Regions from separate parts of the Veillonella intestinalis genome, predicted to be linked through region 3. Evidence: riboswitches for the same ligand, from Rfam matches in the RefSeq annotation. Region 3 holds a riboswitch; each other region holds the start of a gene.
What was found. A riboswitch is a leader RNA that binds a small molecule or an ion and turns the genes downstream of it on or off. The one in region 3 is predicted to bind cobalamin.

Region 1 (3,286 bases), on a different contig from region 3:
AAAATCAACGATGATGTCCTTAAACACCTAATTGTTAAACACGGCAAGTAAGCTCTGGGAGGTTTATTATGAACTCAGTACAGATCTTAGGTAATTTAGCTCGTGACCCTGAAGTGCGCTTTACTAAAACAGGTAGAGCCGTAGCAACATTTACAGTGGCTGCGACAAACACATATTTTGATTCCACAACCAATGAACAGAAGGAACAAACTGCCTTCATTAATTGTGTTGCATGGGGCAAATTAGGGGAAGCAGCTGGTAACCTTCGCAAAGGGAGCCGTTGTTTCGTTGAAGGTCGTTTAAATACCCGTTCTTATGAAACTCAGGATGGGCAAAAACGCTATGTTACTGAAGTAGTGGCTAACTTTGTTGGCCAGTCTTTAGATGCACAAAACGCTGATAGCTTTGGCGGTGGTTCATCTAACTTCGACAGCTTTGGTGGCGGTAACGAAGAAAACATTCCGTTCTAGTGTTTAGGACTCCTACTAATTCGAAAAGGAGGATTCACAATGAGAAGAGATAGAGGCAGAAAGCCAAGAAGAAAAGTATGTAACTTCTGCGTTGATCATGTAGATCAAATCGACTATAAAGATATTGCTAAACTTCGTCGTTTTACGACTGAACGCGGCAAAATTCTTCCTCGTCGTATTTCTGGCACTTGCGCTAAACATCAGCGCAAATTGACTCTTGCAATTAAACGCGCTCGCGCTATTGCATTGTTGCCATTCACTGCAGAATAATCGCATAACAAATGAAAACCCAGTAACCATGATGGTTGCTGGGTTCTTTTATTTTATCAATCTTTGCCACATACTTTCCTATTTCATTATCCAATTAATCAGAAATTTAATCAACTATAATGTTTTTTCCGATATGATTTTGACATAAAGTAGGCACGTCGAATTTGTTCTGGTGTTTTATTGCCGTAAAGTATAAAATCGTCTTCTTCGCGTACTACTATATCAGCATGAAGAGGCTTTGTATAGCTACCTAAATGTAATAGAATGCCTTCTTTTTCTTTGTTATACATGAGGTTATCGTCTCCTTAACTTCGGAAATATACTATTTCATAGATGAATTTATGTATTATTGGAAATAGTTAGAGTATATGGACATGATTAATTTTATAAGGATAGGTTTATTAAGTATGTACCTATTAAGTATGTGTCTATTAAGTGTGTGTTTATTAAGTATCTACCTATTAAGTATCTACTTATAAAATTAAATACATTGATTTTTACTATTATATTAATGAATGATGAAATTTTACGCTCGTTTATCATTTATTATACTCCTTTTATAAATAATGTAAATATAAAATATGACAAAGTTGTTGGTGATTAATACTTTAATAAAATAAATATAACGAAAATAAACATATATAAATAGTAGGTTTTATATAAAAGTTATATATGAGGTGAATTATATATTGGTATTGATACATTTTCTCGGTACATATACCCCTAATAGTATAAATACTATACCCTGCTAGGTATAATAGATAGTTGAATTTCGATGAATTTCCAGTATTTATGAACAAATAATAATATTTTGTTCTTTTTTGAGAAAAAATAGCAATAATTCATGACTAATAATTGACAGAATACAAAAAGATAAGATACCATAATATCAATATAGGTTTTATTTTATAATATTCAAATAATATACTATTACAATTCTATAATGAAATTCATGTTGTAAGTGTCGGGTATGCCGAGCGATAATAAGAGGAAAATAGGTGTAAATCCTATGCTGCCACACAGCTGTAAATGAGGAGTCAATTTCGCTAAAGAGTCACTGGGAAACTGGGAAGGCTAGAAATTGATAATGAGTCATGAGCCAGAAAGCCTGCTTATAACAAATTAGCTATTACACCCTTGGAATCGTGTTATAGGATTAATTTGTTGTTGAGTTCATACTCGCTCTTTCAAAGAGCGAGTTTTTTTATTGGGAGAATAATAGCTATATGTAGGGAGGAATAGGTATGGTAAAGAGGACACTGCAACATTTGGGGCAAGTGTTAGTTACATTAATAGGGGTTACCTTTTTAACATTTAGTTTGAGTTTTTTAGCACCTGGTGATCCAGTACTTATGTTATTAGAAACAGCAGATACTATTGTTTCACAAGAGTTAATCGATCAAACTAGGCAAGAATTGGGATTAGATAAACCTTTTCTCGTGCAGTATGGCAATTGGGTAATGCATGCAGTTCAAGGTGATTTGGGTATGTCTTATTCGGCTAAAAAACCAGTTGTAGATAAGATGTTGGAAGCCTTGCCAGGCACACTTATGTTAGCTAGTGTAACCATTGTTATGATTTTGATTATGGCAGTGCCTTTAGGGATTATAGCAGCAATTAACCAAAATAAATGGCCTGACTTTTTAATCCGAGGGATTGCTTTTGTTGGTATATCTTTGCCTGCCTTTTGGTTAGGCCTTATGTTACTTTATATTTTCGGTTATAAATTAGGGATTGCTCCTATTGCAACCGCAACAGTATCTTTAAAGAATGCAATTTTACCTGCTTTTACTTTGGCGTTTGCCTTGATGTCTAAATTTATGCGACAAGTGCGTTTAGTTATTTTAGAGGAAATTAATAAAGATTATGTAGTAGGGGCGCGCGCACGTGGCATGGGGCATATGGAAATTATGTTTCGTCATATTCTACCGAATGCTTTTTTACCGCTTTTGACTATCTTTGGTATGTCTATGGGGTGGCTGCTAGGCGGTGTAGCAGTTGTAGAAATGGTATTTTCTTGGCCTGGACTTGGCAAAATGGCGGTACAAGCTATTACTTTTCGAGATTATCCTTTAATTGAAGGTTTTGTACTTTGGGCATCGGTAGCCTATATGTTAATCAATGGGATTATTGATTATTCTTATACTATATTGGACCCACGGTTGAAACGGGGGTGTAAATAGTGAAAGCGTTTATTAGTAATAATAAGGCCTTTTCTTTTTATTCTTCTTTAGTCATATTGGTTATTTTAGTGGCTGTTTTTTCACCTTGGTTAACACCACATGATGCGTTTGTTTCTGATTTGAGTAATGCTTTACAAGCACCAAGTGATACGCATTGGTTTGGTACTGATAAATTAGGTCGTGATGTGTTGTCACGTATTATTTATGGTACAGGTTTGTCATTATTTATGGCCTTTACTATTGTGTGTTTAGTTGCTTCTATTGGCACTATTGTAGGCTCTGTGGCGGGCTATTTTGGTGGTGTCGTAGAGATGGTGCTTATGCGCATTTGTGACATTATGATTTCCTTCCCTGGTATTGTAT
Region 2 (3,286 bases), on a different contig from region 3:
TGCTTCACCATAAATAGACCCAAATGTGGCTAAAATAATACCCTTTGTACTCATTTATAAATCCTCCGATATCAAGAATACCTACACACCATCGTAATGATGTCTACTCTAAAATCAGACTGAAATTTGTCATATTTTACATAATCGAAAATATTCAAAATACATGTCACACTTTATTTGTTGGTATAATGATACGTTAGATTTAGTTTTTAGTCAATGAGAATTTTTCTCATTTTATAATTTATCAATGAATATCAGTGAGAAATTAAATATTTAATTTCATTTTCACTTTCTATATCTATTTATGTCGTTCCAGTTTTATTTTTATCGATATAAAGATGTTTTATCGCCTTCTTAGCCAACAAAGCTTCACTCTCAAAAACAGGTATTTTATTAATCAATTTAATAGATACCTTATTTGCTACGGTCCTAACAAATAAATTCTATTAAAAATAGACAATTTAATTTTTAAGAATTTTTATTCAATAATGTATAGTAACTATACATTATTTAGTACTAAAAGCCTATATTGCTTCTTATATAATTGATAACCATTATGGTTGCGAAAATACTCTTGGTGCTGCTACTTCAAATATTTCAGCAATCGTTTTCAAATATTTACCTTCAATTAATGTCCGTTTCCGTTCACTTTTCGTAATCAACCACAACTGGCGACCATTATAGGTAATTCGCAATAAACTATTAATATATTCATTAAAGTCCTCTTCACCCATAGCTTCTTGCAAAGCTAACAGTTTTGAATGAATTGGTTCGCCTTGATACTCAGGCCGTTCTAACACGGGTGTAAAGGTGACTTCATACACAGACTTAGATACTTCATTAGGACCTGCACCATTCATAAATTGATCCATAGTCGGACCTCCTTTATTTATATACATTAATACCTACTTCTCCATAGTACCAAACTTTCCTTACTTTGCCTATGGCAAAAGCACAGTAACCGCCACAAATAACAAATTATCATACCTTGTATGCACAAATTTCTATAGTTCTCTTTGATTACTAAGAGCTCCCAAGCCTCTTGCAATCACCGTCAGGCTAAATATCAAAGTCACTACTAGTCCTTATACCCTACCCAGTACTGCATTGACAGTGGACATCTATTTTGCTATCATGATTACAAAATGAATATGACCTACAAGGTGAATGACTTAATAGGAAAGAGCAGTAAAAGCTGCCGCGGTCCCGCCGCTGTAAGAGGGAGCAGAATCGATAAGCCACTGGAAACACTCTGGGAAGGTGATTGTTGCGAGGAACTTGAGCCAGAAGACCTGCCTTGTTGGATAACCTATAACCCACGAGCGATGGCGAGGTTAATCGATGTCACTATCTGTACTATACACTGACTAGTAGTACCACATATTCATATAGTTAGTTTCTAGAAGCTAGCTACTTAGTAGAATATGTCAACCGTCATGTGCCTAGCAATTCTAGTGTATTGCTTACAACCTCCCTTACTAAGGGGAGGTTATTTTTGTATTTATTATTTATTTTATTTTCCATTTTTTATCACGAGGAGTGAATGAAATGAGCAAACAATTTTTCAAAAAAACATTAGCTACCACACTAGCAGTAGCCGCTTTAACAGGCTTTGGCTTCCTTGGTGCACAAACAGAAGCAGCGTACCAATTGAGCGATGAAGTAAAAACTGCCACACCAGCTCTATTAGAAGCTACCGAAATCGGTGTTCGCACTTATAATACGGATAATGCAGAACTTGCCAAAGCTCCTAACAAAGATGCTATCGTAGTAATGAGTTTTGGTACTACTTTCAAAGATACTCGAGCTAAAACAATTGATGCTACTATCAATGAAATCAAAGCTCAACATCCTGGTGTAAAAGTAGTTACTGCTTTCACTTCTCATATTATTATCGACCGCATCAAAGCAAATGAAGGCATTACCTACCCTACTCCTGAAGAAGCATTAGATCAATTAAAAGCGGAGGGGTATACACGTGTAGCTTTAACTACTTTAGATATAATCCCAGGCATTGAATATAAATATAAAACAGGCGTTTACAACCAATATAAACATAATTTCAAAAAAATGACCTTTGGTACTCCACTCATGTACTGGATGGGCCAAGAAGGTCAAACCGATGACATTGCTAAAACAGTGGAAGCGGTAGCTACTCAATTCCCTAAAACAGGTGATAAAGATGCCGTATTGATTATGGCTCATGGTACGCCAGATCCATCCAATGCTTACTATGCCGTAATCCAAGACCGCCTCGATTCAGCAGGCCTTAAAAATGCCTACATTTATACTGTAGAAGGTTGGCCAAGCCTTGAGGATATTGTGCCTCAATTAAAAGCTAAAGGTGTTAACCATGTAACCTTAATGCCATTTATGATGGTAGCTGGCGATCATGCTAATAATGATATGGCTGGGGATGAACCAGATTCCCATAAATCAATTCTCCAAGCTGATGGTTTCAAAGTAGATACTTACATTCATGGCCTTGGTGAAAACCAAAAAGTCCGTGATCTCTTTGCCGCGCATGCCCAAGAAGCTTGGGAAGCACTACAAAAAGAAGATGCCAAATAAGGTAAAAACTCTATGAAATCAGTAACTCGAATTTTCCTTATATTAACATCACTGCTTGTAGCCATGACAGTCTTAGTAGGCTGTAGTAAAACAGACTCTACTAAGAGCGGCGAAACCCGTACGATTACTTATAAGGATCAAAGTTATACCGTACCAGCAAATCCACAACGGATTGCTACCTTAGCCAACTCTTTACTTAACTTTCTTGATGCCATTGATGGCAAATCCATTAGTCGCGTAGATTCAAGCGATGCCCTCTCCGATGAATTAAAAGCTCTCCCTTCACTAGGGCAAACAGCCAATATCAATATGGAGGAATTACTAAGTTTAAAACCAGACTTAGTAATAGGTCTTAGCAATCAGCATGGCAAATATGAAAGTCAATTGCAAAGTAATAAACTACCACACATCTTAGTAAGCTATGATGGCATTAAAGACAATGTGCCGCTACTCCTCTTCTTAGGTGAACTAACTCATCATGAAGACAAAGCTAAAGAGGTAGTTTCTCAATACAATGCTAATATTGAAAAAGTAAAGAGTGCTGTAAAAACGTTAACGCCAGCACGAGTAGCTGTTTTACGAGCTACGGGCAAAGCCGTTACGGCTGAAACTGAACTAGCTGTAACAGCTGCCATGGTCAAGGAATTAGGTATGACTAATGTAGTCTTACAACATGGTGATTTTGACAAATCGGCTAAAACCATTCCTTATTCAC
Region 3 (3,286 bases):
CTTCGATCTCCTGCTCAAGAGTTTCTGTATGTTGCCCTTTAGCAATGGCCATTTCAATTGTTGGAATTAAGGATTTCTCATCAATTGGCTTAATTAAATAACCTGTAGCACCAATTTTTTTAGCTTTCTCTGTATTTTCAAAATCACCATAAGCTGTTAAAAATACAATACTTTTAGCCAATTTATCCTGAGCAATTTTTTTGGCTGCCTTTAACCCATCCAACACAGGCATCTGAATATCCATTAATACTAAATCTGGTCGTACCTTTCGGCATACTTCTACCGCTTCAAAGCCATCGGCTGCTTCGCCACTTACTTCGTAGCCCGCTTCCGTCAAGATATCTTTAATATCTAACCGAGTTATTGGCTCATCATCGACAATAACTATAGTTCCTCGCATATATCTCCTTTATTTACTAAGTTCTTGTAATCTCACAACCTAGTGCAAATTTTAAAATTCCTTGTAACCCATCAACAACTGCACTCAAAGCAGTTTCAACTGAACTTACATCTCCATAAATAACAACTGAACCAGAAAATCTATCTACAAAACCAATCTTAACATCACCACTTTTTGTAGCAATATCAACAGCGATAATTGCTGCCTCAGCAGGTGTAATAGTTAAAATTCCTAATGCATTATACACATCACTTGGCAATCCTAGCTTACTATAAATCTCTTTTGCTGGATTGGCAATAATATGCGCCAACGTTATCTGTTTCCCAGGAACATATTCCTGAATCATGCGCTGTTTTTCTTCCATAGCCACTCCTTTTCATACCTACTAGTTATATGATTGCTTCTAGTAAAGCTTTAATATCACTTAAAGTAGGTACTCTCGGGTTAGCAGCCGTACAAGCATCAGCTAATGCAGCCTGAGCAATATCATCACTAGCAGCTAATACATCATTTGATTTAAACCCACATTCACTCAACGAAATAGGTACTTTTACGGTCTGCTGTAACTGCTTTATTTTTCTTACTAGTGCGGCAACTCCCATTCGCGGATTAGCCGAAGACGTCGCTCCAATAATATTTGCCAATCGAGTGTAACGTTTAGCCGCTTCACTCGTTGTTTGACTGCCATTAAAAGCCACAATATGAGGCAATAAAATCGCATTAATTCGGCCATGAGGAATATGAAAACGTCCACCAATTGCATGAGCCATACCATGATTCAAACCTAAATTAGTTAAATTAAATGCCATCCCAGCCATGCAAGAAGCTACATGCATTTGTTCTCTAGCCTCTACATTATCTCCATGCGTATAAGCTTCTGGCAAATATTTGAAAACAAGTTGAACTGCATATTCTACTAGAGCTTTAGCCATAACATTTTCATTAGAAGATACATAGGACTCAATCAAATGAACTAATACATCCATACCTGTATCAGCCGTGATAGCTGGAGGTACACTCAAAACTAACCGTGTATCTAAAATTGCAATATTGGGTTGAATTTCATCAGTTACTATAGGGTGTTTTATGCCAGATTCAGCTACTGTAATAACTGAGAAATTAGTAACTTCTGAGCCAGTTCCACTTGTTGTAGGTACTGCTACAAACTCAATATTACGTGTATTATCAACTTGCTTACTAAAGTATAACATAGCTTTTGCAGCGTCTATAGCCGAACCGCCGCCAACAGCAATAATAACATCTGGTTTGCTCTCTAAAACACGATTCACGCCAGCTGCTACTACTTCAGTAGGTGGATCTGGTACAATGTCACTAAAAATTGTAACTTCAGTATGTTTTAAGTTTTCAATAACTTGGTTAATCATGCCTGACTGAACCATAAAAGGGTCTGTCACAACAAAACTTTTTTTCACGGGGAGATCACGAAGTCCTTGCAACACATCTGCCCCGACCCATAAGGTCGTAGGAAATTTTATTTTCTGCATACATGTTCTCCTGTTTAACAAACAAAAAAAGAAGCCTTCACGGAACACACCTCTTCCGTTTAAGCTTCATTGCAAACCATGTACGCCGTTGTACACGAATAACCTTATAACCATAATTTATACTTTACCAAACAAAAAGTCAATGAATTTCATCATTTTTACTTATGCCTAATACGTATACATATCCTTTTTTTCGCATATTTCTTACGCATAATGCAGATGATTTATAAAACTACTAAAACATTTAACTACTATAACCCTATTAAATAAAGGCTTTTATTTATAATATAACAAAAGAGCATGAATCACATCATGCTCTTCATTTTAATAAGGACAATACCTCACTCCATTGTGTCTAATGTTTTCACCACTGAAAGCCTCGCATCATCCTTCACTGATTGCACTACCTTGTGCAAAACTAGACTAATACTGCCATTCAGTTCCTCGCATCAGACAATGAATTAGTAGCCCTTAAGGCCACAAAAACAACATCCTGTCTTACCTCGAAACAGCATGTGCGATGAAAATCACGAAAGACCTGACTTAGGCAAAGCCTTCACAGTGGCGGGACCGTGTTAGATTTTCACTAACTTCCATCGATGATTTCCATTTCTCTATTAATCTTATAGTAATAGTAGCACATATAATTTGCCAAGGCAAGCGCCTGTCACATTAAACACCGCTAATGTATTTCTACTTTCCATTATGAAATACTTCAGCACTACGACTATAATATATGTCTTCACGACCTTGTTTTGCATTGATATAACGAGCCAATGCATAAAAATAGTCAGAAAGTCGATTAACAAACATTACCAACTCTGACGACACTCTTGCGGTAGTTTGCAAACGAACTATCCTACGCTCTGCACGGCGAGCAATAGTACGAGCTACATGCATCATACTCGCTTCTGATGTGCCTCCTGGCAATATAAAACGATTGATTTCCGGAGCCGCTTCTGTATACACATCAATCCGTTCTTCTAGCCAACTTACTGCCCCATCTGGTAATGTAAGCGAACGATCTAAAGATTCTGGTGTGGCTAAATCAGTTCCTACATCAAACAAAAAGTGTTGTAAATATTGCAACTCGCTTCTTTCAGCAACAAAGTCTTCACTAAATTGAGAGATTGCATACCCTACCCATGAATTTAATTCATCTATTGTGCCATAACTTTCAACTCGATCTGAATCTTTTGCCACAGCTACGCCCCCCACTAAGCGAGTCATACCTTTATCTCCAGTTTTTGTGTAAATACGCATAAAAAGCTCCTTTCTTTATATACATCTAGGTATATTTAATAAACAAAATACCCTAATATAAATTAATCATATATTAGCTTCAATGCTGTTACTTACACCCCATTGTGTTACTTTGATA

Region 1: it holds a riboswitch for cobalamin, as region 3 does, so the genes downstream of both, nikB (nickel ABC transporter permease) here and NFR27_RS06270 (1-propanol dehydrogenase PduQ) in region 3, are expected to answer to the same signal.
Region 2: it holds a riboswitch for cobalamin, as region 3 does, so the genes downstream of both, NFR27_RS04270 (sirohydrochlorin cobaltochelatase) here and NFR27_RS06270 (1-propanol dehydrogenase PduQ) in region 3, are expected to answer to the same signal.

What each region holds. Positions count from the first base shown of each region.
Region 1 is NZ_CALPCB010000005.1:171,581-174,866, forward strand. It holds gene rpsF (30S ribosomal protein S6) at 1-51, shown strand, start outside; gene NFR27_RS05540 (single-stranded DNA-binding protein) at 69-470, shown strand; gene rpsR (30S ribosomal protein S18) at 510-740, shown strand; gene NFR27_RS05550 (hypothetical protein) at 851-1,030, opposite strand; cobalamin riboswitch at 1,683-1,870, shown strand; gene nikB (nickel ABC transporter permease) at 1,985-2,923, shown strand; gene nikC (nickel transporter permease) at 2,923-3,286, shown strand, end outside.
Region 2 is NZ_CALPCB010000004.1:72,928-76,213, reverse strand. It holds gene NFR27_RS04280 (sirohydrochlorin cobaltochelatase) at 1-54, opposite strand, end outside; gene NFR27_RS04275 (hypothetical protein) at 555-872, opposite strand; cobalamin riboswitch at 1,145-1,314, shown strand; gene NFR27_RS04270 (sirohydrochlorin cobaltochelatase) at 1,549-2,571, shown strand; gene NFR27_RS04265 (ABC transporter substrate-binding protein) at 2,584-3,286, shown strand, end outside.
Region 3 is NZ_CALPCB010000006.1:141,379-144,664, forward strand. It holds gene NFR27_RS06260 (ANTAR domain-containing response regulator) at 1-400, opposite strand, end outside; gene eutS (ethanolamine utilization microcompartment protein EutS) at 417-764, opposite strand; gene NFR27_RS06270 (1-propanol dehydrogenase PduQ) at 790-1,905, opposite strand; adenosylcobalamin (AdoCbl) riboswitch at 2,389-2,527, opposite strand; gene NFR27_RS06275 (cob(I)yrinic acid a,c-diamide adenosyltransferase) at 2,599-3,168, opposite strand.